Regions from separate parts of the Streptomyces sp. NPDC029152 genome, predicted to be linked through region 3. Evidence: riboswitches for the same ligand, from Rfam matches in the RefSeq annotation. Region 3 holds a riboswitch; each other region holds the start of a gene.

Region 1 (10,179 bases), on a different contig from region 3:
CCGTACGCGATCCAGCGCGATCCGAAGTCGTACGCCCGCAACCTGGAGTTCGACCCGGACCGATGGCTTCCGGAACGTGTGACGGAACTGCCGAAATACGCCATGCGGCCGTTCAGCGTGGGCAATCGCAAGTGCCCCAGCGACCACTTCTCCATGGCGCAGCTGACGCTGATCACGGCGGCGCTCGCCACCAAGTACCGCTTCGAGCAGGTGGCGGGTTCGAACGACGCCGTGCGCGTGGGCATCACGCTGCGTCCGCACGAGCTGCTGGTGCGGCCCGTGGCGAGGTGAGCGCCGCGGTGACGCGGTTCAGGCGGCGGCCTCGGGGCCCCGGAACGTGCGCCGGTAGGCGTACGGGGTGGTGCCGAGTGCCCTGACGAACTGGTGCCTCAGGGCCGCCGCCGTACCGAAACCGGTGCGCCAGGCGATCGCGTCCATCGTCTCGTCCGTCGCCTCCAGCAGCCGCTGGGCCAGCAGCACGCGCTGGCGCAGGATCCAGCGGTAGGGAGTCGTCCCCGTCTCCTGCTGGAAGCGGCGGGCGAAGGTGCGCGGTGACATGTGCGCCCGGGCCGCCAGCTGCTCGACGGTGACCTCCTCGTCGAGGTGCTGTTCCATCCAGGCCAGCACCTCGCCGACGGTGTCGCAGGAGGAGCGCGGCAGCGGCCGCTCGATGTACTGCGCCTGGCCGCCGTCCCGGTGCGGCGGCACGACCATGCGCCGGGCGATCCTGTTGGCGACCTCCGGCCCCTGCTCCTTGCGCACGATGTGCAGACAGGCGTCGATCCCGGCGGCCGTGCCGGCGGAGGTGATCACCGGGTCCTCGTCGACGTAGAGCACGTCGGGCGAGACCACCGCCCGCGGGTACTGCCGGGCCAGCTCGGCCGCGTGGTGCCAGTGCACCGCGCAGCGCCGCCCGTCCAGCAGCCCGGCGGCGCCCAGCACGAACACCCCGGAGCACACGCTCAGCACCCGCGTGCCCCGGTCCACGGCCCGCCGCAGGGCGTCCAGCAGCTCGGGCGGGTACCCCCGGCGGGCGAAGTCGTCGCCCGCCGGCACGGTGATCAGGTCCGCCTCCTCGAGACGGTCCAGCCCGTACGGCGTGGAGACGCTCAGTCCGCCGACGTGGGTGCCCAGCGCAGGGCCCTCCGCGGAGACCACCGCGAAGTCGTACCCCGGCAGTCCCTCGTCGCTCCGGTCGATGCCGAAGACCTCGCAGACCACGCCGAGTTCGAAGGGATGCACGCCGTCCAGCAGGACGGCGGCCACGTTCTTCAGCATGCTGCCAGTGTGCACCGGGAGTGGCAGGAAATCGAGGTCCTACGGCAGTCCTGCCACTCACGGGGAGGGGTCCGGAGCGCGACAGTGGTGTGCATGAACGCAGACCAGACAGAAGCCCTGCTCGGAATGCTCGTGACCTTCGGACTCCTGGTCCTCATGGTCCTCCCGTCGGTGGTCGGCATCGTGCGCGAACGGCGCATCGACCGACAGATCAGGGAGGCCCACGAGGAACGGGAGCGCCGCGAGGCCGTCGCGCGGGAGGAGACCCGCAGGACTCAGAAGTCCTCGGACAGGTCGACGGTGCCCTCCACCGCCACCTGGTACGCCGAGGGACGCCGCTCGAAGAAGTTGGTCAGCTCCTGAACACCCTGGAGCTCCATGAAGGAGAAGGGGTTCTCGGAGCCGTACACCGGGGCGAAGCCGAGGCGCGTCAGGCGCTGGTCGGCCACGCACTCCAGGTACTGCCGCATCGAGTCGGTGTTCATGCCCGGGAGGCCGTCACCGCACAGGTCGCGCGCGAACTGCAGCTCGGCCTCGACGGCCTCCCGCAGCATCTCGGTGACCTGCCGCCGCAGCTCGTCGTCGAAGAGGTCCGGCTCCTCCTTGCGGACGGTGTCGACCACGTCGAAGGCGAAGGACATGTGCATCGTCTCGTCGCGGAACACCCAGTTGGTGCCGGTCGCCAGGCCGTGCAGCAGGCCCCGGCTGCGGAACCAGTACACGTAGGCGAAGGCGCCGTAGAAGAACAGGCCCTCGATGCACGCGGCGAAGCAGATGAGGTTGAGCAGGAAGCGGCGGCGGTCGGCCCTGGTCTCCAGGCGGTCGATCGACTCCACCGAGTCCATCCACGTGAAGCAGAACTCGGCCTTCTCCCGGATCGAGGGGATGTTCTCCACGGCCGCGAAGGCGGCGGCGCGGTCGTCCGGATCGGGCAGGTAGGTGTCCAGCAGCGTCAGGTAGAACTGGACGTGCACCGCCTCCTCGAACAGCTGCCGGCTCAGGTACAGCCGCGCCTCGGGGGAGTTGATGTGCTTGTAGAGGGTCAGCACCAGGTTGTTCGCGACGATCGAGTCGCCCGTCGCGAAGAACGCCACCAGCCGCCCGATGAGGTGCTGCTCCTCGGGGGTGAGCTTGGCGAGGTCGGCGACGTCCGAGTGGAGGTCGACCTCCTCCACGTGCCAGGTGTTCTTGATGGCGTCCCGGTAGCGCTCGTAGAAGTCGGGGTAGCGCATGGGGCGCAGGGTCAGCTCGAAGCCCGGGTCGAGCAGGTTCTTCGTGTGGTCGTTCATCACTGGCACGCCTCGCAGGACTCGGGGTTCTCCAGGGAGCAGGCGACCGCCTCGGGATCGGGGGCGGCCTGCAGGGGGACGGCGGGGGTGCGCCCGGCGGCGCGGGCGATACGGGTCGCCGGGCGCGAGCGCAGGTAGTACGTGGTCTTCAGGCCCTGCTTCCAGGCGTACGCGTACATCGAGGACAGCTTCCCGATGGTCGGCGTCTCCAGGAACAGGTTCAGCGACTGGGCCTGGTCGAGGTACGGGGTGCGGGCGGCGGCCATGTCGATCAGGGCGCGCTGCGGGATCTCCCAGGCGGTGCGGTACAGCGCGCGCACGTCCTCGGGGATCCACGCGAAGTCCTGCACCGAGCCGTTGGCCTCGCGCAGCGCCTCGCGGGTGCGGGCGTCCCACACGCCCAGCCGCTTGAGGTCGTCGACCAGGTACGAGTTGACCTGGAGGAACTCGCCGGACAGCGTCTCGCGCTTGAACAGGTTGGACACCTGCGGCTCGATGCACTCGTAGACGCCCGCGATGGAGGCGATCGTGGCGGTCGGCGCGATGGCGAGGAGCAGCGAGTTGCGCAGCCCGGTCGCGGCGATGCGCGTGCGCAGGGCGGCCCAGCGCTCCGGCCAGGCCGTCTCCACGCCGTAGTGGTCGGGGTGCAGCACGCCCCGCGCGGTACGGGTCTTCTCCCAGGCCGGCAGCGGGCCGCTCCGCTCGGCGAGGCCGGCGGACGTCTCGTACGCGGCGAGCATGATCCGCTCGGCGATGCGGGTGGACAGGGCCTTCGCCTCGGGGGAGTCGAAGGGCAGGCGCAGCTGGAAGAAGACGTCCTGCAGGCCCATCGCGCCGAGGCCGACCGGGCGCCAGCGGGCGTTGGAGCGGCCCGCCTGCTCGGTCGGGTAGAAGTTGATGTCGACGACCCGGTCCAGGAAGGTGACGGCGGTGCGGACGGTGGCGTCCAGCCGCTCCCAGTCGATGTCACCGGCCGCCCGGTCGACGAACGCGCCGAGGTTGACCGAGCCCAGGTTGCAGACCGCCGTCTCCCCGTCGTCGGTGACCTCCAGGATCTCCGTGCAGAGGTTGGACGAGTGCACGACGTGGCCCGGCTCGGCGGTCTGGTTGGCGGTGCGGTTGGCGGTGTCCTTGAAGGTCATCCAGCCGTTGCCGGTCTGCGCGAGGGTGCGCATCATGCGGCCGTACAGCTCGCGGGCCGGGAGGGTCCTGCGGGCCAGGCCCTTGGCCTCGGCCGCCCGGTAGGCCGCGTCGAACTCCGCGCCCCACAGGTCGACCAGCTCCGGCACGTCCGAGGGCGAGAACAGCGACCACGGCCCGTCGGCGTCCACCCGGCGCATGAACTCGTCCGGGATCCAGTGCGCGAGGTTCAGGTTGTGCGTCCGGCGGGCGTCCTCGCCGGTGTTGTCCCGAAGCTCCAGGAACTCCTCGATGTCGGCGTGCCAGGTCTCCAGGTAGACCGCCGCCGCGCCCTTGCGCCGGCCGCCCTGGTTCACGGCGGCGACCGAGGCGTCCAGCGTCTTCAGGAACGGGACGATGCCGTTGGAGTGCCCGTTGGTGCCGCGGATCAGCGAACCCCGGGCACGGACGCGGGAGTAGGCGATGCCGATGCCGCCGGCGTGCTTGGACAGGCGGGCGACCTGGTGGAGGCGGTCGTAGAGGGAGTCCAGCTCGTCCTTGGGGGAGTCGAGGAGGTAGCAGGACGACATCTGGGCGTGCCGGGTGCCGGAGTTGAAGAGGGTGGGGGAGGAGGGCAGGTAGTCCAGACGGCTCATCAGACCGTAGAGCGCGGCGACTTCGTCGGCGGACCGGGTGGTGTCGTCCTCGGCGAGTCCGGCCGCGACGCGCAGCAGGAAGTGCTGGGGCGTCTCGACGGCCTTGCGGGTGATCGGGTGCCGGAGCAGGTAGCGGCTGTACAGCGTGCGCAGCCCGAAGTAGCCGAAGCGGTCGTCGGCGGCCGGGTCGATCAGCGCGTCCAGGCGGGCCGCGTGCCGGCGGACGAAAGCGGCCGTGCGGTCGGCGATCAGGCCCTCGCGGTGGCCGGTGGCGACGGACTCCGTGAAGCCGGTGACGCCCTGGGAGGCGGCCTCGGCGCGGATGCCGATGGTCAGCAGCCGGGCGGCGAGGCGGGAGTAGGCCGGGTCCTCCGAGATCAGGCCGGCCGCGGCCTCCGTGGCGAGCTCCCGCAGTTCCGCCTCGTCGGCGCGCGCGGACCGGCCGCGCAGCGCGGCGGCGGCGACCCGGCCGGGATCGGCGTCGGGGAGGTCGGCGGTGAGGCCGGTCAGGGTCCGCAGCAGGGCGGCACCGGGTCCGTCGGGTTCCTCGGTCACCGGGGTCGCTGGAGCCGGATCGGCTGGCGCGATGGTCACGTGGGGCTCTCCCTCGCTCGGCACGGGGCCTGGCGGAGGGCAGGGGGCAGCTCACGAGCGCACACGGCGTCGCGTCCACCGGCCCACTCCACGAGGCCCGGACGTCATGGCACCCGGGCCGGGACGGCCGGGCGCACTGTCGGCAGGTCCTCGGACTGAGCCCGTGCGTGCTCACGCGGGGACGCGAACACGCACAAGTACACCGTTGCGGGACAGTTCCGGATTCGCACCGGATTCCCCTGCGGCGACAGCGAGCACGAGCATACATCTTGTGCCGCGACCTGCGAGCACCCCCAGATGTTGTGCCGCGTCGGTGTCAGAGGGGCAGCCGGTAGGTGAGCAGCATGATGTCGTCGAGCTCCGGCAGCGGGTTCCAGTCGCGGTCGGGGGTGCGGGCGAAGCCCAGGCGTTCGTAGAGCCGGTGGGCGGTGCGCATCGCCCGCTGGGTCGACAGCACGAGGCCGGTGCAGCCCTCGACGGCCCGGGCGCGGTCCACGCAGGTCCGCACGAGTGCCTCGCCCACGCCGCGTCCCCGTGCCTCGCGGGCGACGGCGAGCATGCGTATCTCGGCCTCGCCGGGCCGGGCGATGTCGGCCATGGGGCCGCCGGACGGTACGAAGGTCACGCCGCCGAGGACGCGGCCGTCCGCGGCGGCCACCAGGACCTCCGCGGCCGCCGCCCGTCCGGCCACGTCCCGCAGCTCGCCGAGGTAGGCGTCGTCCTCACCGAAGTCGAGGAGGCCGTCCTGGAGATAGGCCCGCGCGGTGATCTCGCCGAGGGTGTCGTACTCGTCGGCGGCCGCGTGCCGGATCACGAAGTCCATGCCGCCGAGTGTGCCCGACGGGTACGGCGACGGGCCGCCGGTTTTCTCCGACGGCCCGTCGCCCGTGCGCGGGTCAGTGCGAGGTGCCCGCCGTGGCCGGCGGCAGCTCCACCCGGACGCCCGGGTCGCCCGCGTCCGCCGTGTAGTCGGCCGGCTGCGTCTCGTCGACGCCGTCGGGGGCCTTGACGGCCCTCAGGACGAAGGTCAGGACCACGGTGACCAGGACGTTCAGCGCGAAGGCGGTGAGACCGATGTAACCGATCTCGCCGATACCCGGGATCTCCTCCGAGGAGCCGCCGAAGTGCTTCTGGTCCGGGTTGGTCGGCGACGGCACCCCGTACGCGACGAGGGTGCCGTACACCATGCCGACCGCCCAGCCGGCGAGCAGGGCCCAGCGGTGGAACCAGCGGGTGAACAGGCCGCCCACCAGGGCCGGGAAGGTCTGCAGGATCCAGATGCCGCCGAGCAGCTGGAAGTTGATCGCGACCGTCTTGTCCATCGTCAGGACGAAGACCAGCGCGCCCACCTTCACCAGCAGCGACACCAGCTTGGAGACCTTGGTCTCCTGCTCCGGGGTGGCGTCCGGCTTGATGAAGTCCTTGTAGATGTTGCGGGTGAAGAGGTTCGCGGCCGCGATCGACATGATCGCCGCCGGGACCAGTGCGCCGATGCCGATCGCCGCGAAGGCGACGCCCGCGAACCAGTCCGGGAACATGTCCTCGAACAGCTGCGGGATCGCCAGCTGGCCGTTGCTCACCTTGATCCCGGCCGCGATCGCCATGAAGCCCAGCAGCGCGAGCAGGCCGAGCATCAGGGAGTACAGCGGCAGGATCGTGGTGTTGCGGCGGATCACCTCACGGCTGCGCGAGGACAGCGTCGCGGTGATCGAGTGCGGGTACATGAACAGCGCGAGCGCCGAGCCGAGCGCCAGCGTGGCGTACGTCCACTGGCCCGCCTCGGGCGGCACCACGGCGCCGCGCGGCTTGCCGGTCACCTCGTTGGTCTGGCCGAACGCCTCGCCCGCCTTGGCGAAGACGTCGTCGAAGCCGCCCAGCTTGATCGGGATGTAGATGATGGCCACGGCGATCACGATGTAGATCAGCGTGTCCTTCACGAACGCGATCAGCGCGGGCGCGCGCAGCCCCGACGAGTAGGTGTACGCCGCCAGCACGCCGAAGGCGATCAGCAGCGGCAGGTCCTTGACGAACCAGTTGGTGTCCTCGCCGCCGCCGACGCCCATCACGTCCAGCACGGCCTGGATGCCGACCAGCTGGAGCGCGATGTAGGGCATCGTGGCGAGGATGCCGGTGACGGCGACCGCCAGCGACAGGCCCTTCGAGCCGAACCGGCCGCGCACGAAGTCCGAGGTCGTCACGTAGCCGTGCTTGTGGGAGACCGACCACAGGCGGGGCAGGAAGGTGAAGATCAGCGGATAGACCAGGATCGTGTACGGCACGGCGAAGAAGCCGGACGCGCCCGCCGCGTAGATCGCCGCCGGCACGGCCACGAAGGTGTACGCCGTGTAGAGGTCGCCGCCCAGCAGGAACCAGGTGACCCAGGTGCCGAACGAGCGGCCGCCCAGGCCCCATTCGTCGAGGCTGTGCTCGTTCTCGGCCCTGCGCCAGCGGGCGGCCATGAAGCCCATCGCGGTGACGAGCACGAAGAAGAAGATGAAGACGGCGAGTGCGACGCCGTTCACGCCGTCGTTCACTCGGCCCCGCCTTCCCGGCGGGAGCGCTGGTCACGCTGCCAGAGCTTGTACGCGATCACCGTCAGCACGGTGGAGATCAGCACCCACGCCATCTGGTACCAGTAGAAGAACGGGATGCCGATGAGGGCCGGGTCGGTCTCGGCGTACGACCCGACCCACAACATGGCCACGAACGGTGCGACGAGGCAGAGGGCGATGACGACGCGCGCCGGCGTCACCGTCGGCCCTCTGTTCACTTCTGGGGCTTGCGACATGCGGTGGCTCCGTCCCCTCGCTGATCACCTGGTGCAGTGCGCACGAAAATGTAGGTGACGGCGTCGAGACAGCGGAAGACCTCGTCCGCATATCGGTCCTCGCCCGCGACGCCGTGCGGCGCGGGGGAGGGGACGCTCAGTCCTGGGGCCGCTTGAGCCGGGCCACGAACTTGTAGCGGTCGCCCCGGTACACCGACCGCACCCACTCCACCGGCCGGCCCGTACGGTCCAGCGAGTGCCGGGAGAGCATCAGCATCGGCAGGCCGACGTCGGTGCCGAGCAGGCCGGCCTCGCGCGGGGTCGCCAGCGAGGTCTCGATGGTCTCCTCGGCCTCGGCGAGACGGACGTCGTACACCTCGGCGAGGGCCGTGTAGAGGGACGTGTACTTCACCAGCGACCTGCGCAGGGCGGGGAAGCGCTTCGCCGACAGGTGGGTCGTCTCGATGGCCATCGGCTCGCCGTTGGCCATGCGCAGCCGCTCGATGCGCAGCACCCGGCCGCCCGCCGTGATGTCCAGCAGCCCGGCGAGGCGCTCGTCGGCGGTGATGTAGCCGATGTCCAGCAGCTGCGAGGTGGGTTCGAGACCCTGGGCCCGCATGTCCTCCGTGTAGGAGGTGAGCTGCAGTGCCTGCGACACCTTGGGCTTGGCGACGAAGGTGCCCTTGCCCTGGATGCGTTCGAGGCGGCCCTCGACGACCAGCTCCTGCAGGGCCTGGCGCACGGTCGTGCGCGAGGTGTCGAACTCCGCGGCCAGCGTGCGTTCGGGCGGGACCGGCGTGCCCGGCGCCTGTGTCCGGGTCATGTCGAGCAGGTGCTTCTTCAGTCGGTAGTACTTGGGCACGCGCGCGGTACGGACGGTCGCCCCACCCTCGTTCTCCGCACTGCTGACGTCGGTGCTCATGCTCTGCCTTCCCGGCTCCGGGTGCCGAAGCGACCGACATCCCCTATCGGCCACGGCTCACATCGTGGCACGGGTTCGTGCCGGGAGGATCCCGCACGCTCCGTGATCCCCTCTGTATACCTCCGAGGCCCCCGTTGGTCTAGTCCACCGCGCCGCCGTGGGGGCGTTGGTACATGCCGTCCGGCCGGTCCCGGCGCCCCGCCGGGAAGCGGTGGTACACCCGGCGCCGGCCCGTCCGATGTGTCGCTTGCGCAATGAAAGGTCCCTGCATATCTCGGTCGCATCACGGACGTCCGGGGGGCGCTTGAACACCCTTGACAGCCCTATTGGTCTGGGCCAAGCTCCCCCTACTGGTCTACACCATTGGTCCAGGTCCCGGCCCCATGGGCGGTCCGCGTCGACGAGCAACCGCGGGGAGGCAGGGGGGTTTTGTGGCATCCCTGAGGAGGGTGGCGTGAAGCGCAAGCTGATAGCCGCGATCGGTATCGCGGGCATGATGGTCTCGGTCGCGGCGTGCGGGGGCGACGGCGGCGACGACGACGGCAAGAAGGCCGGGGCGGACGGCTACGCCGGCCAGACGCTGACCGTGTGGGTGATGGACGGCTCCTCGCCCGACCAGTGGCAGGCGGACCTCGCCAAGGAGTTCGAGGCGAAGACCAAGGCCAAGGTCAAGTTCGAGATCCAGAAGTGGAACGGTATCCAGCAGAAGCTGACCACCGCCCTCTCCGAGGAGAACCCGCCCGACGTCTTCGAGATCGGCAACACCCAGACCCCGGCCTACGCCAAGACCGGCGGCCTGGCGGACCTGAGCGACCTCAAGAGCGGCATCGGCACCGACTGGTCCGAGTCCCTCAACAAGTCGGCCGTCTTCGACGGCAAGCAGTACGCCGCCCCGTGGTTCGTGGTCAACCGCGTGGTCGTCTACAACAAGAAGATCTGGGCGGACGCGGGCATCAAGGACACGCCCAAGACCCGTGACGAGTTCTACAACGACCTCAAGACGATCGGCGAGAAGACCGACGCCGAGCCGATCTACCTGCCCGGCCAGAACTGGTACCACTTCGTGGGCCTGGTCATCGGCGAGGGCGGCGAGCTGGTCAAGAAGGACGGCGACAAGTACGTCTCCAACCTGGCCGACCCGAAGGTCGCGGCCGCCACCGAGACCTACAAGAAGTTCCAGGCCCTGTCCAAGGCGCCCAAGGACAAGGACGAGGCCACCCCGCAGCAGGGCGAGATCTTCGCCAAGGGCAAGACCGGCGCCATCATCGGCATGGGCTGGGAGGGCGGCACCGCGATCACCGCCAACCCGGCGATCGAGAAGGACCTCGGTTACTTCACCATCCCGGGCGCCACGGCCGACAAGCCCGAGGGCGTCTTCCTCGGTGGTTCCAACCTGGCCGTCGCCGCGGGCAGCAAGAAGCAGGAGCTGGCCAAGGAGTTCCTGAAGCTCGCGCTCTCCGACAAGTACGAGGGTGCGCTGGCCAAGGCCAACGGCGTCATCCCGAACAAGGAGTCGCTGCAGAGCAACCTCCAGGGCAACGCCGCCGCCGAGGC
Region 2 (10,179 bases), on a different contig from region 3:
GCGCGTGGTACCCGGGATCGATGTAGTCGGGCCCGACCTTGTGCGGGGACACGGCGAGCCCCCGCGCGGCGAGCGCGGCCATCAGCCCGGTGGCGACGGTGGTCTTGCCGCTGCCCGAGGAGGGCGCGGCGACGACCAGCCGGGGAACGGAGGAGGTCACCACTCGATGCCCCTCTGCCCCTTCTGCCCGGCGTCCATCGGGTGCTTCACCTTGGACATGTCGGTGACGAGATCGGCGAACTCCACCAGCTTCTCCGGCGCGTTCCGCCCGGTGATCACGACGTGCTGGGTCCCCGGCCGGTCCCGCAGCACGGACACGACCTCGTCGGTGTCGACCCACCCCCAGTGCATCGGGTAGGCGAACTCGTCCAGCACGTACAGCCGGTACGTCTCGGCGGCGAGGTCCCGCTTGACCTGCTCCCAGCCCTCCCGGGCCTTCTCCTCGTTGGTCGAGTTGTCACCCTGGAGGTCCCGCTGGACCCAGGACCAGCCCTCGCCCATCTTGTGCCAGTCGACGGTCCCGCCCTCACCGCTGGCGCCGAGCACCCGCAGCGCGTTCTCCTCGCCGACCTTCCACTTCGCCGACTTGACGAACTGGAACACCCCGATCGGCCACCCCTGGTTCCAGGCGCGCAGCGCCAGCCCGAAGGCGGCGGTGGACTTGCCCTTCCCGATGCCCGTGTGCACGACGACCAGCGGACGATTACGCCGCTGGCGGGTCGTCAGTCCGTCGTCCGGCACGACACTCGGCTGCCCCTTCGGCATCACGCGGCCCTCCTGCTCGCCTGTACGTCCTTCACCAGCCCGGCGATGGAGTCCGCCCGCAGCTCGTCCAGCGTCACCGCCGTACCGCCCAGCTCGCCCGCGAGCCGCCCGGCGAGCCCCAGCCGCACCGGCCCGGACTCGCAGTCCACGACCACGGAGGCGACGCCCTCGGCCGCGAACAGCCGCGCCGCACGCCCCGCCAGCGCGACCGGTTCCGGACCACCGGTGGCCCGTCCGTCCGTCACCACCACGACCAGCGGCCGCCGCGCCGGATCCCGCAGCCGTTCCACGCGCAGCACCTCGTGCGCCTTCAGCAGCCCGGCCGCGAGCGGCGTACGGCCACCGGTCGGCAGCGACTCCAGCCGGGCCGCCGCCGCGTCCACCGACGACGTCGGCGGCAGCGCCACATCGGCCGCCGACCCCCGGAAGGTCACCAGTCCCACCTTGTCCCGCCGCTGGTAGGCGTCCAGCAGCAGCGACAGCACGGCACCCTTCACCGCGCTCATCCGCTGCCGCGCCGCCATCGACCCGGAGGCGTCCACGACGAACAGCACGAGGTTGCCCTCACGCCCCTCGCGCGTCGCCTGCCGCAGATCGTCCCGGCGCACCACCAGCCCGGGGCCGCCGCGCCCCCGCGCCCGCTGGTGCGGCGCGGCGGCCCGCACGGTGGCCGCGAGGTGCAGCTTGGTCAGCGCCCCCCGGGGCCGTCGGGCGCCGGTGGTCCGCCCGTGCTCGGTACGCGCCCGTGACCGCCGCCCGGCGGCACCCTCGCCCAGCCCGGGCACGCTCAGCACCTTCGTGCGGAACGGCTCGGCGGCCCGCACGGGCGACTGCTCGCCGGCGCCGCCCGAGGGCCGCGGCTCCCCGCCGTCCCCGGCCTCGGGCCGTGCGGCGGTGTCACCGTCGCCCCGGGGCGCGTCGTCGGGCTCCGGCTGTCCGCCCGGACCGCCGCCGGGGCCGTCGGGACCCGGGTCCGGATCGTCGTCGCCGTCGCCCTGCTCCTGCCCGCCGAACTCCTCCAGCGTCTCGTCGAGCCTGTCCTCGTCCAGCCCCGGCGCGTCGAAGGGATTCCGCCGCCGCCGGTGCGGCAACGCCAGCAGCGCGGCCTGCCGCACGTCCTCCGCCAGCACGTCCGTCCGCCCGGCCCAGGCCGCCAACGCCGTGGCCGTCCGCGCCATCACGATGTCGGCGCGCATCCCGTCCACCTCGAAAGCGGCGCAGGTCGCCGCGATCTGCCGCAGCGCCCCGTCACCGAGCCGCACCGACGGCAGCAGCTCCCGCGCCGCCACGATCCGCGCCCGCACGGCGGCCTCCTCGTCGGCCCAGCGCGCGGCGAAACCGGCCGGGTCGTCGTCGTACGCCAGCCGGCGCCGTACGACCTCGACGCGCTGGTCGGGCTCGCGCGAGGCGGCCACCTCGACGGTCAGCCCGAACCGGTCGAGCAACTGCGGCCGCAGTTCGCCCTCCTCGGGGTTCATCGTGCCGACGAGCAGGAACTTCGAGGCGTGCCGCACGGACACGCCCTCTCGCTCGACGTAGGAGGCGCCCATCGCGGCGGCGTCCAGCAGCAGGTCGACCAGGTGGTCGTGGAGGAGGTTGACCTCGTCGACGTAGAGGATCCCGCGGTGCGCGTCGGCGAGCAGCCCGGGCTCGAAGGCCTTCACGCCCTCCGACAGCGCCCGCTCGATGTCCAGGGCGCCGACGAGCCGGTCCTCGGAGGCGCCGACGGGCAGCTCGACCATCCGCGCGGGCCGCGACTCCGAGGCCCCCGTCCCGTGCGGCCCGTCCGGGCAGCCGGGGTCGGGTGAGGCGGGATCACAGGAGAAGCGGCACCCGGAGACGACGTCCACCTCCGGCATCAGCGCCGACAGCGCCCGCACGGCCGTGGACTTCGCGGTGCCCTTCTCCCCGCGCACGAGAACACCGCCGACAGCCGGGCTCACCGCGTTGAGCAGCAGGGCCAGCCGCAGATCGTCCTGGCCGACGACGGCCGTGAACGGGAACGGGGTACTCACTTGTCGTCACCTTCCAAGTCGCCCTCGAGCTCCAGGTACGTGGCGCGCAGCCGCTCCAGCGTCTCCGCGTCCGGTTCGGCCCACAGGCCGCGGTCCGCCGCCTCCAGCAGCCGCTCGGTGATGCCGCGCAGCGCCCAGGGATTGGACTTCTTCATGAAGTCCCGGTTCTCCGGGTCGAAGACGTACTCCGCCGACAACTTCTCGTACATCCAGTCGTCCACGACCCCGGCCGTGGCGTCGTAGCCGAAGAGGTAGTCCACGGTGGCCGCCATCTCGAAGGCGCCCTTGTAGCCGTGCCGCCGCATCGCCGCCATCCAGCGCGGGTTGACCACCCGGGCCCGGAAGACCCGGTGCGTCTCCTCGCCCAGCGTCCGCGTCTTCACCTGGTCCGGGGTGGCCGAGTCGCCGACGTACGCCTCCGGGCTCGTGCCCGTCAGGTGCCGCACCATCGCGACCATGCCGCCGTGGTACTGGAAGTAGTCGTCGGCGTCGACGAGGTCGTGCTCGCGGGTGTCCACGTTCTTCGCGGCGACCGCGATCCGCCGGAACGCCGTCTCCATGTCGCCGCGCGCCGCCCGCCCGTCGAGCCCCCGCCCGTAGGCGTAACCGCCCCACACCGCGTACACCTCGGCGAGGTCCGCGTCGCTGCGCCAGTTTCGCGCGTCGATCAGCGGCAGCAGACCCGCGCCGTAGGCGCCCGGCTTGGAGCCGAAGATGCGGGCGGTGGCCCGGCGCCGGTCGCCGTGCTCGGCGGTGTCCTCGTCGGCGTGCGCGCGGACGAAGTTCTGCGAGGCGGGCTCGTCCAGCTCCGCCACCGCCCGCACCGCGTCGTCGATCAACCCGACGACGTGCGGGAACGCGTCCCGGAAGAACCCCGAGATGCGCACCGTCACATCGACGCGCGGCCGGCCCAGCTCCTCCAGGGGCACGATCTCGAAGCCCGTCACCCGGCGCGAGGCGTCGTCCCAGACCGGGCGGCAGCCCAGCAGCGCCAGGATCTCGGCGATGTCGTCGCCCTGGGTGCGCATCGCGGACGTGCCCCAGACCGTGAGGCCGACCGACTTCGGGTACGCGCCGGTGTCGGTCAGGTACCGCTGCACCAGCGAGTCCGCCAGCGACTGCCCCACCTCCCAGCTCAGCCGGGACGGGATCGCCTTGGGGTCGACGGAGTAGAAGTTCCGTCCGGTCGGGAGGACGTTGACCAGTCCGCGCGTCGGGGAGCCGGAGGGTCCGGCCGGGACGTAGCCGCCGTCCAGGGCCCGCAGGATGTGCCCGATCTCGTCCGTCGTCCGGGCGAGCCGCGGCACGACCTCGGCGCAGGCGAACTCCAGCACGGCCACCGCGTCGGGCAGCCCGGTGCCGAGCACCTCGCGCACGAGACCCGGTACGGCCGCGATGTCCCAGTCCCGCGCCTCCATGTCCTGCGCGAACCGCCGGCACACCTGCTCCAGCAGGTCGATCGCGTCGGCGGCCGAGCGCGCCGGACCGTCCACCAGGTCCGTCAGCCCGGCCGGCACCTTCACCGGCGCGCCGGGCTCGGCCAGCAGCTCCTTCTCCACCAGTCCGAAGTGCTCGGCCAGTGAGGCCCGCAGGCCCGGCAGCGCGTTCGCCCGGCCGCCCCACACCTGCGAGGCGCGCAGCACCGCCAGGACGAGGTTGACGCGCGGCTCGCCGACCGGGCCGCCGCCCAGGACGTGCAGGCCGTCGCGGATCTGCACGTCCTTGATCTCGCACAGATAGCCGTCGATGTGCATGACGAACTCGTCGAACGCGTCGTCGTCCGGCTGGTCGTCCACGTGCAGGTCGTGGTGGAGTTCGGCGGCCTTGACCAGGGTCCAGATCTGCGCCCGGACCGCCGGCGCCTTCTCCGGATCCAGGTCGGAGACGAGCGCGTACTCGTCGAGGAGCTGTTCCAGCTTGGCCAGGTCGCCGTAGGTGTCGGCGCGGGCCATCGGCGGGACCAGGTGGTCGACCACCGTGGCGTGCCCGCGCCGCTTGGCCTGCGTGCCCTCGCCGGGGTCGTTGACGATGAACGGGTAGATCAGCGGCAGGTCACCGAGGACGGCGTCCGGCGCGCAGCCGGCGCTCAGCCCGAGGCCCTTGCCGGGCAGCCACTCCATCGTGCCGTGCTTGCCCATGTGCACGATCGCGTCGGCGCCGAAACTGTTCTCCAGCCACCGGTACGCCGCCATGTAGTGGTGGGACGGCGGCATGTCGGGGTCGTGGTAGATCGCGATCGGGTTCTCCCCGAAGCCGCGCGGCGGCTGGATCATGACCACGACGTTCCCGAACCGCAGGGACGCGAGCACGATGTCGTCCCCGTCGACGTACAGCGAGCCCGGCGGCTCGCCCCAGGCCTCGGTCATCGCCTCCCGCAGCTCCGGGTCCAGCTTCTCGAACCAGGCCCGGTAGTCGGCCAGCGGCACCCGCGCCGGGGCGGCGGCGAGCTGGTCCTCCGTCAGCCACTCCACGTCGTGACCGCCCGCCTCGATCAGCCGGTGGATCAGCTCGTCGCCGCCGGACGGGTAGTCCGTGAGCGAGTACCCCGCCTCCCGCAGCGCGTCCAGCACCCGCACCGCGGACGCCGGGGTGTCGAGCCCCACCGCGTTGCCGACCCGTGAGTGCTTGGTCGGGTACGCGGTGAAGACCAGCGCGAGCCTCTTCTCGGCGTTCGGCTTGTGCCTGAGCGCCGCGTGCCGCACGGCGATCCCGGCGACCCGACCGGCCCGCTCGGGGTCGGCCACGTACACCGGCACGTCGTCCGGTCCCTGTTCCTTGAAGGAGAACGGCACCGTGATCAGGCGGCCGTCGAACTCCGGGATGGCGACCTGCATCGCCGCGTCCATGGGGGACAGCGCGGCGTCGGACGCCTCCCAGGCCGCGCGCGACGACGTGAGGCAGAGCCCTTGCAGCACCGGCACGTTCAGGTCGGCCAGCGCCCCGATGTCCCAGGCCTCCTCGTCACCGCCCGCCGACGCCTGCGAGGCGTGCGTGCCGCCCGCCGCGAGGACGGTGGCGACCAGGGCGTCGGTCCGGCCCAGCAGCTCGTACAGCCCGGCGTCCGCGCCGCGCAGCGAACCGCAGTACACGGGCAGCGCGTTGGCGCCGCGCGCCTCGATCGCGTCGCACAGCGTGTCCACGAAGGCGGTGTTGCCGCTGAGCTGGTGGGCCCGGTAGAAGAGCACGCCGACCGTCGGGCGGCCGTCCCGGAACGTACGCGAGCCGTGGACGCCGTACTCCGGCATCTTCCGGGGCTCGTCGAAGCCCTCGCCGGTCAGCAGCACCGTGTCCGACAGGAACCGGGCGAGCTGGGTGAGGTTGTCCGGGCCGCCCTCGACCAGGTAGCGCAGCGCCTCCGCGACCACCCCGGCCGGCACGGACGACTCGGCCATCAGCTCGGCGTCCGGCACGGACTCGCCGCCGAGCAGCACGGTCGGGATCCCGGACGCCTTCAGCGCGGCGAGCCCGTCCTCCCAGGCGCGCCTGCCGCCCAGCAGGCGGACGACGGCGACGTCCGCGCCCTCGGCCAGCGACGGCAGCTCCTCCCGGACGTCGACCCGGGTCGGGTTGCCGATCCGGTAGGCGGCGTCCGACGCGCGGGCCGCCAGCAGGTCCGTGTCGGCGGTCGACAACAACAACACTGTGCTCATGCGGGCGCTCCCGGTGGAATGAAGGGCAGTCCTTGTGGCGCGCCGGACTCGATGAGCCGCCACAGCGCGTCCGTGTCCGCGTGCTGTTCGATCAGGTCGCCGAGCCGGTCGAGCTGCTCCTCGCGCAGCGCGGCGAACGAGGTGTCGGGGGCCGGCACGAAGCGGCGGCCCGCGGCGGCGGCCACCTCGCGCAGGAACGCCCGCCGGAAGCCGTCCGACTCCAGCGAGCCGTGCCAGTGCGTGCCCCAGGTCTGGCCGACCCGGCAGCCGTCCAGGAAGGGGGCCCCGCCCGTCACCTCGGCGACCCCGTGGTGGATCTCGTACCCCTCCACCCGCTCGCCGAGGGCCTCGCCGACGGGGCGGGTGAGGGTCTTCTCGCGGGCGAACCGCACCCGCACGGGCAGCAGTCCGAGCCCGTCGACGTGTCCGGCGCGCGACTCGACCTCGTCCTCGATGTGCTCGCCGAGGAGCTGGAAGCCGCCGCAGACCCCGAGCACCGGCCGGCCCTCGGCGGCCCGGCGCGCGAGGGCGTCCGCGAGCCCCCGCTCCCGCAGCCAGCGAAGCGCCCGGACGGTGCCGCGGGTCCCCGGCACGACCACGAGATCGGCGTCGGCCAGCTCCTCCGGCCGGTCCACGAACCGCACCACGACACCGGGTTCGGCGGCGAGCGCGTCCACGTCCGTGAAGTTGGACATCAGCGGCACCGCGCAGACCGCGACCCGCAGCACGTCCTCGCCGACCGGCGGCGCGACGACCGACTCCCGCACCGTCCCGCGCAGGGAGACGCGCAGCCCGTCCTCCTCGTCGATGCCGAGCCCGTGCCGGAAGGGCAGGACGCCGTACGTCCGCCGTCCGGTGAGGTCCCGCAGCATGTCGGTGCCGGGCTCCAGCAGCGACACGTCGCCCCGGAACTTGTTGACGAGGAACCCGGCGACCAGCGCCTGGTCCTCGGGCGACAGCAGCGCCACCGTGCCGAAGAAGGACGCGAAGACGCCCCCGCGGTCGATGTCGCCGACGACGAGGACCGGGAGTCCGGCGCCCCGGGCGATCCCCATGTTCACGATGTCGGTGCGGCGCAGGTTGATCTCGGCCGGGCTGCCGGCCCCCTCGCAGATCACCGCGTCGTACGTGCCCCGCAGTTCGGCCAGACAGTCGAGCACCGTGCCGAGCAGCCGCTGCTGCCGCCCGCCGTGGTAGCCGCGGGCGCTCATCTCCCCGACCGGCTTGCCGAGCAGCACGACCTGGCTGCTCTGCTCGCCGCCCGGCTTGAGCAGCACCGGGTTCATCAGCGCGGTCGGCTCCACCCGGCACGCCTGCGCCTGCATGGCCTGGGCCCGTCCGATCTCGGCGCCCTCGCGGGTGACGAAGGAGTTGAGCGACATGTTCTGCGCCTTGAAGGGCGCCACCTTCACGCCCTGCCGCACCAGCCAGCGGCAGATCCCGGCGGTGACGACGCTCTTGCCGGCGTCGGAGGTGGTGCCGGCGACGAGGAGGCCACCGTTCATGACGTACGTCCCTTCCTGCCGATCCCGCGGACGAGCAGTCGCGCGCCCGCGCACACGCCCAGCGCCAGCCAGTTCACGCGCCGGGACAGCCGTACGGCCCGCTCGATGTCGCCGGATCCGGCCCGGACGGCGCGCCCCGCCGCCCCGTTGAGCACCGGCCGGTGCTCGACCCGGCCGCCGTAGGAGAGGGTCCCGCCGAGCCGCACGCCCAGGGCGCCCGCGAAGGACGCCTCCACGGGACCGGCGTTGGGGCTCGGGTGCCGTGCGGCGTCGGCGCGCCAGGCCCGTGCGGCGCCCCGGGGGTCGCCGCCGGCCACGGTGGTCAGGACGGCGGTCAGGCGGGCGCCCGGCCAGCCCGCGAGGTCGTCGAGCCGGGCCGAGGCCCAGCCGTACCGCCGGTACCTGGGGGACCTGTGGCCGACCATGGCGTCCAGGGTGTTCACGGCCCGGAAGCCGAGCAGCCCCGGCACGCCGCCGAGCGCGCCCCACACCAGGGCGCCCACGACCGCGTCGGAGGTGTTCTCGGCGACGGACTCCACGACGGCCCGGGCGATGCCGTCGGCGTCCAGCGCCTGCGGGTCCCGCCCGCACAGGTGCGGCAGCCGGGCCCGGGCGACCTCGACGTCGCCGGAGTCCAGGGCCCGTCCGATCGCGCGGGCCTCGCGGGCCAGCGAGGTCCCGCCGACGACGGCCCAGGTGGCCGCGCCGGTCAGCGCGACGGAGGCGGCGGGGGAGGGGCGGACGGCGCGGGCGGCGGCGGCTCCGAGGGCGGCGGCGCCGCCGGCGCACACGGCGGTGTGCAGCGCGCCCCAGCCCCGGTGGTCACGCCACAGCACCCGTTCCACGGCACCGGCGGCACGGCCGAACGCGGCGACCGGGTGCCCGCGGCGCGGATCGCCGAGGAGGAGGTCGCCGAGAAGGCCGGCGGCGGCGCCGTACGCGAAGACGCGTTCGGCGCGCACGGCTCAGCCGGCCGTGGGGGCCGCGGGAAGGGACGGCGCAGGTGTGTCGCTGGTGAGCCTGGAACGGCAGCCGCGCATGGCGATATGTCCTCACTCAGGGTGTCCACGCCCTGGTTCGACGAAATCGGCGGTGAGAGTTCCTGGCTCCCGGGACCGTACTCGCGTACCGCCCCGGTGACAGTGGCGGGACCGCGCCGGACTCGCACCGGCTTCCTCTCCTGCCGCCGTAATGGCTCCGGCAGTCCACCACGGCCCGCGAACACCCGTCAACTTGCCGTTGACCTGCGCCGGGGGAGTGTGCGAAGGCCCACACACGGGTGGTGTGCGCCGGCACGGGAAGAGCGCGGGGCGCGGGACGGTGGAGTCCGTCCCGCGCCCCGCGCTCTTCCCGTGCCGGTCAGGCGACGATCAGGTAGATCCCGTACGCCACCGCCGCCGCGCAGGCCGCGAAGCAGGCGTAGGCGCCGGTGACCGCGAGCACCGCGGAACCGCCCCGGGCGACGGCCCGTTCCTGGCGGGAGAGACCGGCGATGCCGAGGGTGAACAGGGCCACCAGAGCCACGGTGGCCACGAGGCTGACCCCGAAGACGGAGCCGAGGGCTGCCCAGTCGATTGTCATGGCGGTTCTCTTCCTTCGTGTCCGGCGGGCGGGCTCAGACGGGGGTGGCGGCCGACGGGGCCTTGGTGCCGGCGGTGGCGGCCGGGGCCGCGACGGTGGCGGTGAGCTCCTCGCCCACGCCCGCCGGGGGCGGGGTCACGGCGGCGATCGCCGTGGTCACCACGCCGGCCGGCTCGGGCTCCGGCTCGTCGCCCGCGTTGACGTTCGTGTGGTCGACGACCTCGCGCCGGGAGATCCGCCAGATCGCGAAGCTGGAAGCGACCAGGAAGACCGCCACGAGCGCCGTGCCCCAGTCCCCGAAGCCGCAGACCCACTCGGCGAGCGCGCCGACCAGCGCCGCGGCCGGCAGGGTCAGGCCCCAGGCGACGAACATGCGGGTGGCCGTGGACCAGCGCACCACGCCGCCCTTGCGGCCGAGGCCCGCGCCCATGACCGCGCCGGAGACGGAGTGCGTGGTGGAGAGGGAGAAGCCCAGGTGCGAGGAGGCCAGGATGACCGTGGCGGCGCTGGTCTGGGCGGCGAAGCCCTGCTGCGGCTGGAGGTCGGTCAGGCCCTTGCCCATGGTGCGGATGATGCGCCAGCCGCCGAGGTAGGTGCCGAGCGCGATGGCCAGGCCCGCGGACAGGATGACCCACAGCGGCGGGTTCGAGCCGGGGGAGAGGG
Region 3 (10,179 bases):
GGGCGTGCCGTCGGTGCCGCCGTCCGTCCGCGTCCGGCCCGGTGCGGGATCCGGGGGCGTGCGGCGGCCGCCGACGGGCACCCGAAGGCTGTTTGCACATCGATGGGCAAGAACCTAACCTGACACGAGACTGCACATCGATGGGCAATTAACTCGCCCTCGCATCCGGGAGCCCCTCCATGCCCCTACTGGCCACCACACCCGTCGAGAAGATGACCGGGCCGTACCCACGGCGCTGGTGGGCCCTGACCGTGCTGTGCCTCAGCCTGCTGATCGTCGTCATGGCCAACACCTCCCTGATCGTGGCCGCCCCGGCCATGACCGCCGACCTGGGTCTGAGCAGCAGCGACCTGCAGTGGGTCATCGACGGCTACACCGTCCCGTACGCCGCGCTGATGCTGGTGCTGGGCGCGATCGGCGACAAGTACAGCCGCCGCGGCGCCCTGGTCGCCGGCCTGGCCGTCTTCGCGGGCGGCTCGGTGATGGGCAGCCTGGTCCACGAGACCGGCCTGGTCATCGCGGCCCGGGCGATCATGGGCGTCGGCGCCGCCGTCGTCATGCCGGCCACGCTGTCCCTGCTGGTCGCGATGTTCCCGAGGGGTGAGCGGGCCCGCGCCATCACGGCCTGGACGGCCACCTCCGGACTCGCCATCGCCGTCGGCCCGCTGGTCGCCGGCTGGCTGCTCGGCGACCACTCCTGGGGCTCGACCTTCCTGGTCAACGTCCCCGTCGCGGTCCTCGCCGTCATCGGCGCGCTGCTTCTCGTACCCCCGTCCCGCGCGACCGGCATGGGCCGCATCGACTACGTGGGCGGCCTGCTCTCCATCGTCTCCGTCGGCAGCCTGGTCTACGCGACCATCGAGGGCCCGCACTTCGGCTGGGGCGCCGGTCCGGTCACCGCCGCCGTCGTCGCGGCCGTCGGCCTGGCCGCCTTCGTGGCCTGGGAACTGCGCCACCCGCAGCCCATGCTGGACGTGCGCAGGTTCCTCCAGCGGCCGTTCAGCGGCTCGATGCTGGCCGTGCTGTTCTTCTTCTTCGGCACCTACGGCGCCATCTACTACTCCACGCAGTTCCTGCAGTTCGTCCTCGGCTACGGCGCCCTGGAGACCGGCGTGCGGCTGCTGCCGCTGGCCGGGGCCGTGTTCGTCGGCGCCGCCGTGACCGGGCGCCTGACCCCGAAGCTGGGCGTCAAGGCCATGATCGGGTCCGGCATGGTGATCGGCACCGTCGGCGTCTTCCTGCTCGTCCTCGTCGACGAGGGCTCGACGTACTCCGGCTTCCTGGCCCCGATGCTGCTGCTCGGCCTCGCGATCGGCCTCAGCGTCTCCCCGGCCACCGACACCATCATGGGCTCCTTCCCGGAGAGCGAACTCGGCGTCGGCGGCGGCGCCAACGACACCGCGCTGGAACTCGGCGGCTCGCTCGGCATCGCCGTCCTCGGCTCCCTGCTCGGCACCGCCTACCGGGACGACCTGGCCGACCTGGCCGGCGACCGGCTCCCGGCGGCCGCGCTGGACACCGCCCAGGACTCCGTCGGCGCCGGACTGGCCGTCGCCGAACGGGTCGCCACGTCGCCGTCGGCCGGGCCGCAGCAGGCCCAGGCCCTGGTCGACGCCGTCCACGAGGCCTTCGCCCACGGCGTCGCCACGACCAGCCTGATCGGCGGGATCATCATGGCCGCCGGCACCGCGATCGTCCTCGCCGTCCTGCCCGGCCGCCGCGCCGCCGCACAGCACCGGCCCGCGGACGAGCCGGCGCCGGCCCGGGACGCGGAGTACAGCGACTCCGCGAACTGAGCGGCGCCGGGCGGGTCAGTCGGCCAGGGCCGCCAGGTCCTCCGCCGTGCGCGGGCCCGCGGCCGGGTCCGTCAGCAGCCCCCGGGCGCACAGCAGCCGTGCCGCCGCCACGCCCCACGGCAGCCGCAGTCCCGCCGGACCGAGCAGGTCCGTGCGGGCCAGCGTCGGCGCCGTGGGGCCGGTGTGCACCCCGGTCGGGGTGAGCAGGGCGGCGTCGTCCGACCAGCGCAGGGCGAGATCGACGTCGTGCGTGGCCATCACCACCGTGGTGCCGCCCTCCCGCAGCCGGTCGAGGGTGGCCAGCAGCCGCTCCTGTCCGTCCGGATCGAGCCCGGCGGTCGGCTCGTCGAGGATCAGCACCCGGGGCCGCATCGCGACCGCGCCGGCGATCGCGGTCCGCTTGCGCTGTCCGTACGACAGCAGGTGCGTGGGCCGGTCGGCGAGCGCGGCGATGTCCAGCGCGGCGAGCGCCTCCTCGACCCGGGAGCGGACCTCCGGATCCGGCAGCCCCAGGTTCAGCGGCCCGAAGGACACGTCCTGGGCGACGGACGCGGCGAACAACTGGTCGTCCGGGTCCTGCACCACCAGCTGCACCGTCGTCCGCAGCCGCGTCAGCCCCGCGCGGTCGTACGTCACCGGCCGCCCCTCGACGCTCAACCGCCCGGCGTGCGGCCGAAGTCCGCCGCTGAGCAGCCGCATCAGCGTCGTCTTGCCGCTGCCGTTGCGGCCCAGCAGCGCCAGCGCGCGCCCCTCGCGCACCTCGAAGTCCAGGCCGCTCAGCACCAGCGGCCCCTCCTCGTACCCGAAGGACGCGCCCCGCAGGGAGACCAGGGCCGGTTCGGCGGGCTCGTTCACGACAACGGCCTTTCCAGTACGAAGGTGAGCACGGCCAGCGCCGCCAGCAGCGTGACGCTCGCCGCGGTGAAGGGCACGGAGACCCGGGCCTCGGGCACCAGCACGCGCAGCGTGCCGTCGTAACCGCGCCCGGCGAGCCCCGCCTGCAGCCGCGTCGCCCGGCCGAAGGCCCGCACGAACGCCGTGGCGCCCAGCCCGCCGAGCGAACGCCAGGCGGCGGCCCGGGTGGTGTGCCCCAGCCGCGCGGCCTGCGCCTCGCGGATCCGGCGCACGGAGTCCAGCAGCAGGAAGCTCATGCGGTACGTCACCAGCGCCACGTCCACCACCGGCGCCGGCACCCCGGCCCGCACCAGACGGGGCAGCAGGTCGGACATCGGGGTGGTGAACGCGAACAGCAGCACCCCGAGGGACGCCGCCGACGTGCGCAGCAGCAGCTCCCCGGCACGCGCCGCGCCGCCGTCCGCCACGCCCACGAACCCGCCGGGACCCCCGACCCGCACCAGCAGCGGCAGCGCGCCGGTCACGCAGAACCCCAGCGGCACCCGGTACGCCCGCCACAGCCGCCGCCGGGGCACACCCGCCGGACCGAGCAGCACGGCCAGCGCCGCGACCAGCACCAGCGCCGCGCCCGGCCAGGGCGGCAGCGAGACCGCCAGCACGGTCAGGCCCAGCCCGAGCACGGCCTTGTCCACCGGGTGGCGGTGGCGCCACCGGCTGCTGTGCGCCGCCGCGTCGATCGGCAGCACTCAGTCCCCTTCGGACGCGCGCGCGTCCTGCCGGGCGGCCCGGGCCGCCCGCTCCTCGCCCTGCCGCCGTCCCCGGCGCAGCCCGAAGTAGTAGGCCAGCACCCCGGCACCGAGCGCCGCCTGCACGGCGAACAGCGCGGACTCGATCTCCCCGGACGGCGGCTCGTACAACGGCGAGAACCACGGCTCGTAGTCCGGCTCGATCTGCGTGATCGCCGTCTCCGCCTCGGCGTCGGCACCGGTGAACGGCTCCTCCTTGTGGTCGCCGAGGCCGAGCACCAGCGGCAGCACCGCGAGCGCGGCCACGACGGCCAGCAGCAGGACGTTGATCTTCGTGTTGCGGCTCATCGGACGACCGCCTCCTCGCGGGCGCCGGTGCCGGCCGGCAGCACGCCCAGCCGGGTCAGCTCGCCCTTGCTGGACTGCACCAGCAGCCGCATCACGACCACCGTGAGCAGGCCCTCGCTCACCGCGAGCGGGATCTGCGTGACGGCGAAGATGGACCCGAACTTGCCGAGCGCGCCCAGGAATCCGCTGCTCGGGTCGGGGAAGGCCAGCGCCAGCTGCACGCTGGTGACGCAGTACGTGGACAGGTCGGCGACGAACGCCGCGAAGAACACCGTGACCATCAGCGGCGCCCCGTACCGGCGCAGCAGGCGGTAGGTGCCGTACCCGGCCCACGGGCCGGCGATCGCCATCGAGAAGGCGTTGGCGCCGAGCGTGGTCAGCCCGCCGTGGGCGAGCAGCAGCGCCTGGAAGAGCAGGGTGATGGTGCCCAGGACCGCCATGACGGGCGGCCGGAACAGGACGGCGCCCAGGCCGGTCCCGGTGGGGTGCGAGCAACTCCCGGTGACGGACGGCAGTTTCAGGGCCGACAGTACGAACGTGAAGGCTCCGGACGCCCCGAGCAGCAGCGTGCTCTCGGGATGTTCCCGGACCTCACGGGTGAGTGACCGTACTCCGTGGACGACGAACGGCGCGGACGCGACGCCCCAGGCGATCGCGTGCGCCGGAGGCAGGAAGCCCTCGGCTATGTGCATGGCTCAGCAGACCCTCTCCAGCACCTCGTGGATGGACGACGCGCCTTGGCCGGTCTCCTGGCTGACGGGTACCACCGCCCGAACTCCGCCTTCCCGGGTCACGAGGACCCAGTGGCTGCCCGCGAGGGCCGGAGCCGGACTTCCCGATCACAGTGGCGAGGGCCGCACCGGTACTTCACCGGATTTCCCGTTCACCAAGGCGTGGCGACAGTAGTGCGCCCACGAGGGTGGTGACAAGCGGGCCTCCCGGCGGCCGGCCCCCGGGGCCGGGGGGACTTCCCGCGCGGGCACGCCGTCGTACGGGGCCGCGCGCCCCCGCCCGACGTGGCGAAGATCTCAGCCTCACATGCCCTCGCCGTCGGGGGCGCCGCCGCCGGAGTCCCGGGCCACCCGGGAACGCAGCTGCTGGCTCAGCGCCGTCCCCGCGGCGGTGAGGAAGACGAAGCTGTAGACGATCTGCAGGAGCGTCACGAGCCGTGCCGTCTGGCCCCGTGGGGTGATGTCCCCGTACCCGACGGTGGCCAGGGTGACGACGGTGAAGTACAGGGAGTCGACACGCGTGTGCAGCCCGTGGAACTCACCGGGCTGCTTGGCCAGGAGGTAGTAGGCCGCGGCGAAGACGTGCACCGACAGCAGGACCAGCAGGGAGATGGCCACGCCGGGGTGGGTCTCCGTGCGGCCGGTGAGGACGCGGCGGATCTGCCGCAGCAGCAGAACGGCGACGGTCGCCAGGCCCAGGGCGAACAAGAGCCAGCTCAGAACCGGGTGACGGGGACCCAGCCGGTCGAGGGGCAGCAGGAAGTAGGCGGCGACCAGGCACACGACCGCACCGCCCCGCGCCAGCCAGGGACGCGCCGAACGCCAGGGGACACCGGACCCGGCCCGGTGCGCCCGCCCGGCGCCCCCGCGGCCGGTCACCGGCCCGTCCCCGGCCCGGAACGCGCCTCCGCCCCCGCCGGCGGCCCGGGCTCCGGCGGGCTCCGGCGGAGCGCCTGGGCGACGACGAAGGCGACCACCGACGAGATGACGACCAGCGGCATCTGTTCGTGCGCGTCCGCGCCCAGCAGCAGGACCGCGAGCACCGAACTGGCCAGCGGCAGCCCCGTCACCGCGGCCATGGCGGCGGGCATGCCGAGGGCGAGGGCCGGGGTCACGCCGAAGCCGGGCAGGCCGGAGCAGGCCACGGCCGTGGCCGCGCCCAGCAGCAGGGAGGGGAAGATCGGACCACCGCGCAGACTGCCCAGCGCGATGCCCCACGCCAGCCCCTTGCACGCGACGAGCGCGACCAGCGCCCCCACGGACCAGGCGTGCGGATGCGCGGCGAGCTGGGCCAGGGCGGCCTGCCCGGACAGCGCCGCCTCCGCCGGTGAACGGCCGGTGATCAGGGCGTACGCGGTGATGCAGACGCCGACCGCCGTGGCGCACAGGACGGTTCGGACGGCCGTGCGGTGCTCCGCCCAGGCCCTGGTGCGGCGGCCGAGCCCGCGGGCCAGCGTGACCAGCACCGCGATCAGCGCCGCCGTCGGGACGCCCCACAGGAAGTCGCCGGCGTCGGGGGCGGTGCTCGGCGGCACGTCGGGCAGCGACAGCGCGCCGATCGTCAGGCCGGTCCACTGCCCGAAGCCGGTGAAGACCAGGGCGCCCGTCGCGCTGGCCAGCAGACAGGGCAGCAGCAGGGCGACCATCCGGGTGCCGGCCAGCCCCGCGCCCTCCAGGAGCAGGACGGCCGCCGCCACCGGGCCGCCGAGGATGGTGGAGATCGCGGCGGTGGAGCCGGCCGTCGCCAGGACCGCGCCCGCCTTCGGATCCGCGCGCGCGCCGGCCCGCCGCACCGCGAGCAGGGCGAGCCCGCTGCCGAGGGCCATCAGGGGCGCCTCGGGTCCCAGGACCACACCGAGCGGCAGGGTGGCCAGTGCGGCCAGGACGGTGCCGGGCAGCTCCTTCGGCCCGACGGGCCCGCCGCCCAGCCCGTTCACCGGCAGATGGCCTCCGCCGCCCGGCATCCGGGTGACGATCGGCGCCAGGACCAGCCCCGCCAGCACCAGCGCGGGCAGCGGCCACCACCAGGGCGGGGTGCCATACCCGGCGGCCTTCGGCAGCGACGTCCACACCCAGTGCTGGAGCTCGTGCTGGAGGCCGACGAAGAAGAAGCAGGCCAGCGCGATGGGAACGCCGATCAGCACGCACAGCAGCAACAGCAGCAGGTAGCCGGGGCTGAGCAGGGTGTTCCGCAGGGACTGCTCGGCCTCGGCGGGGACGGCGTTCGCCGGTGCGGCCGGCGGACTCCCGGGCGCGGTCACGGGGCCGTCCGGCGCACCGCCGGTACGGAGCCGGCGAGCGGCGGCAGGGGTCGAGTCGTCACGGGCCCTCCCATCGGTCCGCCCACCTCTCGGCACGGACCGACGGCCCGTCGCGCTCCGTGCGCATCGTGTGCGTCTCAGTAAACGCGAGGCGGTGCGGCGCCGCATGCCACGGACCGCCCTCCGGGGCCCGGCACCCCGGACGGCACACTGCCGCGCCCTCCCGGTACGGCGGCCGGCGCCGCGGGCACGCGTCCCGCCCGCCCCGCGCGTCGGCGACGGCCGGACGCCGGCCCCGCTCAGCGCCGCCGCAGTGCCCGGGCCAGGGCCGCCGCCGTGCCGGCGGCGGCCAGGCCGGTGCCCGCGAGGGCCAGTGCCCGTGCCCGGCGGCCGGGCGGCGCGGGGCGGACGCCCGGCGCGGTGCCGTACGCGCTGTCCCGCACGCCGGTCCCCGCGGCCGGGCCGGGCAGCGCCGAGGCCAGCAGCTCCGCCAGGTGCACGCCCTCGTGACCGCCGCTGTCGAACTCGTGGATCTGGGTACGGCAGCTGAACCCGTCGGCGAGCACGACGGTCGCCTCGTCCTCCTCCCGCAGCCGCGGCAGCAGCACCCGCTCCGCGCACGCCTCGCTGACGTCCAGGTGGCCGCGTTCGAAGCCGAAGTTGCCGGCCAGCCCGCAGCACCCGGAGTCCAGCCGCTCGGCGTCCACCCCGGCCCGGCGCAGCAGTTCCCGGTCGGCGTCCCAGCCCATGACCGCGTGCTGGTGGCAGTGCACCTGGGCCAGCGCCTTCGCGGACCGCTCGGGCACCCGCGGCGGCTCGTAGCCGGGGGAGTGCCCGGTCAGCAGCTCCGACAGCGTGACCGTCTGCCCGGCCAGCCGGTTCACGTCCTGGTCGCCGGGGAACAGTTCCACCGCGTCCGCCCGGAACACGGCCGTGCAGCTGGGCTCCAGGGCCACCACCAGTCCACCCGCCCGCACGTGCGGGGCCAGGGCGCGCACCGTCCGGGTGAGGACCCGCTGCGCCGTGCCGAGCTGCCCGGTGGAGATCCAGGTCAGCCCGCAGCACAGCGGCTCGCCCGGCAGCTCCACCCGCCAGCCCGCGTGCTCCAGCACCCGCACGGCCGCCTGCCCGACGTGCGGGTGGAAATGGTTCGTGAAGGTGTCCGGCCACAGCAGCACGGTGCCGCGCCGCCCGTCGCCCTCCGGCTCGTGCCGGGCGAACCACTGCTCGAACGTCCGTTCCGCGAACAGCGGCACCTCCCGGTCCGCCACCCCCGCGAGGGCCACGGCGGCCCGGGACAGCAACGGGGCGTGGGTGAGGGCGTTGACGACCGGCCCGAGGCGGGTGCGGCCCACGGCCCGCGCGAGCACCGGCAGCCAGCCCATCGACCAGTCGGAGCGCGGCCTGCGCCAGGGCCGCCCCGCGTAGTGGTGGGACAGGAACTCCGCCTTGTACGTGGCCATGTCCACGTCCGCCGGGCAGTCCTTCCTGCAGCCCTTGCAGGCCAGGCACAGGTCGAGGGCGTCCTTGACCGCCTGCGAGCGCCAGCCGTCCCGGAGCGCCGCGTCCCCGTGCCCGTCGAGCATCTCGAACAGCAGCCGGGCCCGGCCCCGCGTGGAGTGCTCCTCCTCCCGGGTCACCTGGTACGACGGGCACATCACGGTGCCGTCGCTGGTGTGCTGGCGGCACTTGCCGACGCCGACGCACCGGTTGGCGGCCTGGGCGAACGACCCGCCGTCGTGCGGGAAGCGGAAGTGCAGGTCGCGGGGGTCGTACGGGGCCCAGTCGCCGCCGAGGCGCAGGTTCTCGTCGAGCCGGTGGGGGGCGACGACCTTCCCGGGGTTCATCCGGTCCAGCGGGTCGAAGACGGCCTTCAGCCGGCCGAACGCCTCCACCAGCTCGTCGCCGAACATGCGCGGCAGCAGCTCGCCCCGGCTCTGTCCGTCGCCGTGCTCGCCCGACAGCGACCCGCCGAACTCGGCGACCAGGTCGGCCGCCCGTTCCATGAACCGGCGGTAGGCCGCCACCCCGTCCGCGGTGTACAGGTCGAAGGGGATGCGGGTGTGCACGCAGCCCTGCCCGAAGTGGCCGTACAGGCTGGGTCCGGTGTCGCTGAGGTAGCCGAACTCCTCGAACAGCGCCCGCAGTCGGCGCAGGTAGGCGCCGAGCTTCCCGGGCGCCACCGCCGAGTCCTCCCAGCCCTCGAAGGTGTCGCGCCTGCCGGGGATGTGGGCGGTCGCGCCGAGCCCGGCCTCGCGGACCTGCCACAGGTCCTGCTCGTGCGCCGGGTCGTCCATGAACGCGCAGTCGGCGTCGTGCTCGGAGCGGTGCAGCGCGTCCAGCATCCGGTGGGCCCGCGCACCGGCCTCCTCCACCGTGTCGCCGCCGAACTGCACCAGCAGGTAGGCGTCGCCGTCGGGCATCTCGGCCAGCGCGTCCTCGTTGAGGTGCTTGATCCGCTCGTCGCGCACCAGCCGGGCGTCGACGCCCTCCAGCGCGATCGGCTCGTGCGGCAGCAGACCGGGCACCGCGTCGGCGGCCTCCTCGATGCTGTCGAAGCCCAGCACCACCAGGGTGCGTTCCTTCACCACCGGCACGAGCTCCAGTTCCGCCCGCAGGACGGTGACCAGCGTCGACTCGCTGCCCACCAGCAGCCCGGCGACGTCGAAACCGTACTCCGGCAGCAGCGAGTCCAGGTTGTAGCCCGACACCCGGCGCGGGATGTCCGGGAACCGGCGGCGGATCTCGTCGGCGTACGTGTCGCGCAGCGCCCGCAGCCGCCGGTACACCGTCGCCCGCAGGTCGCCCTGCCGTTCGATCTCGGCGTACTCCTCGTCGCCGGTCTCCCCGCACCAGAAGCGGGTGCCGTCGTAGAGCAGCACCTCCAGGCGGGCGATGTTGTCGACGACCTTGCCGTACGCCTGGGCGGTGGCACCGCAAGAGTTGTTGCCGATCATGCCGCCGATGGTGCAGTTGGCGTGGGTGGCGGGCTCGGGTCCGAAGCGCAGGCCGTGCGGGGCGAGCCGCCGGTTGAGGTCGTCCAGCACGATCCCGGGCTGTACGACACAGGTGCGGGCGTGCGCGTCCACGGACTCCACGCGCGTGCAGTACTTCGACCAGTCGAGCACCACACCGGCGTTGGTGCACTGCCCGGCCAGGCTGGTCCCGCCGCCCCGCGACAGCACCGGCGCGCCGAACTCCCGCGCCACGGCCACCGCCTCGGCGCCGGCCTCGGGGGTGCGCGGGACGACCACGCCGATCGGCGTCTGCCGGAAGTTCGAGGCGTCCGTCGAGTACGCGGCCCGGCTGCCCGCGTCGAACCTGACCTCGCCGTCGACCCGTGTGCGCAGGGCCGCCTCGAGCGCGGTCGTGTCGACCGGCGGCGGCGTCCCTTCGCGGACGACGGGTCCGGGCAGATCCAGTGCGCCCATGGGCCCTCCTC

What was found. A riboswitch is a leader RNA that binds a small molecule or an ion and turns the genes downstream of it on or off. The one in region 3 is predicted to bind cobalamin.
Region 1: linked by a shared signal. The riboswitch ahead of ACZ4V6_RS13120 (ribonucleoside-diphosphate reductase subunit alpha) and the one ahead of ACZ4V6_RS19990 (energy-coupling factor ABC transporter permease) in region 3 are both predicted to bind cobalamin.
Region 2: linked by a shared signal. The riboswitch ahead of ACZ4V6_RS17885 (cobalamin biosynthesis protein) and the one ahead of ACZ4V6_RS19990 (energy-coupling factor ABC transporter permease) in region 3 are both predicted to bind cobalamin.

What each region holds. Positions count from the first base shown of each region.
Region 1 is NZ_JBVHWR010000005.1:186,218-196,396, reverse strand. It holds gene ACZ4V6_RS13140 (bifunctional albaflavenone monooxygenase/terpene synthase) at 1-291, shown strand, start outside; gene ACZ4V6_RS13135 (GlxA family transcriptional regulator) at 310-1,278, opposite strand; gene ACZ4V6_RS13130 (hypothetical protein) at 1,372-1,641, shown strand; gene ACZ4V6_RS13125 (ribonucleotide-diphosphate reductase subunit beta) at 1,554-2,567, opposite strand; gene ACZ4V6_RS13120 (ribonucleoside-diphosphate reductase subunit alpha) at 2,567-4,936, opposite strand; cobalamin riboswitch at 5,061-5,200, opposite strand; gene ACZ4V6_RS13115 (GNAT family N-acetyltransferase) at 5,253-5,759, opposite strand; gene mctP (monocarboxylate uptake permease MctP) at 5,833-7,470, opposite strand; gene ACZ4V6_RS13105 (DUF3311 domain-containing protein) at 7,467-7,724, opposite strand; gene ACZ4V6_RS13100 (GntR family transcriptional regulator) at 7,861-8,625, opposite strand; gene dasA (N,N'-diacetylchitobiose ABC transporter substrate-binding protein DasA) at 9,080-10,179, shown strand, end outside.
Region 2 is NZ_JBVHWR010000007.1:352,010-362,188, forward strand. It holds gene ACZ4V6_RS17860 (cobyrinate a,c-diamide synthase) at 1-160, opposite strand, end outside; gene cobO (cob(I)yrinic acid a,c-diamide adenosyltransferase) at 157-765, opposite strand; gene ACZ4V6_RS17870 (putative cobaltochelatase) at 765-2,780, opposite strand; gene cobN (cobaltochelatase subunit CobN) at 2,777-6,430, opposite strand; gene ACZ4V6_RS17880 (cobyric acid synthase) at 6,427-7,935, opposite strand; gene ACZ4V6_RS17885 (cobalamin biosynthesis protein) at 7,932-8,897, opposite strand; cobalamin riboswitch at 9,013-9,160, opposite strand; gene ACZ4V6_RS17890 (hypothetical protein) at 9,295-9,516, opposite strand; gene ACZ4V6_RS17895 (inorganic phosphate transporter) at 9,551-10,179, opposite strand, start outside.
Region 3 is NZ_JBVHWR010000009.1:9,100-19,278, forward strand. It holds gene ACZ4V6_RS19970 (MFS transporter) at 180-1,796, shown strand; gene ACZ4V6_RS19975 (ATP-binding cassette domain-containing protein) at 1,812-2,651, opposite strand; gene cbiQ (cobalt ECF transporter T component CbiQ) at 2,648-3,397, opposite strand; gene ACZ4V6_RS19985 (energy-coupling factor ABC transporter substrate-binding protein) at 3,398-3,745, opposite strand; gene ACZ4V6_RS19990 (energy-coupling factor ABC transporter permease) at 3,742-4,437, opposite strand; cobalamin riboswitch at 4,468-4,651, opposite strand; gene ACZ4V6_RS19995 (potassium channel family protein) at 4,780-5,355, opposite strand; gene ACZ4V6_RS20000 (chloride channel protein) at 5,352-6,737, opposite strand; gene ACZ4V6_RS20005 (FAD-binding and (Fe-S)-binding domain-containing protein) at 7,037-10,168, opposite strand.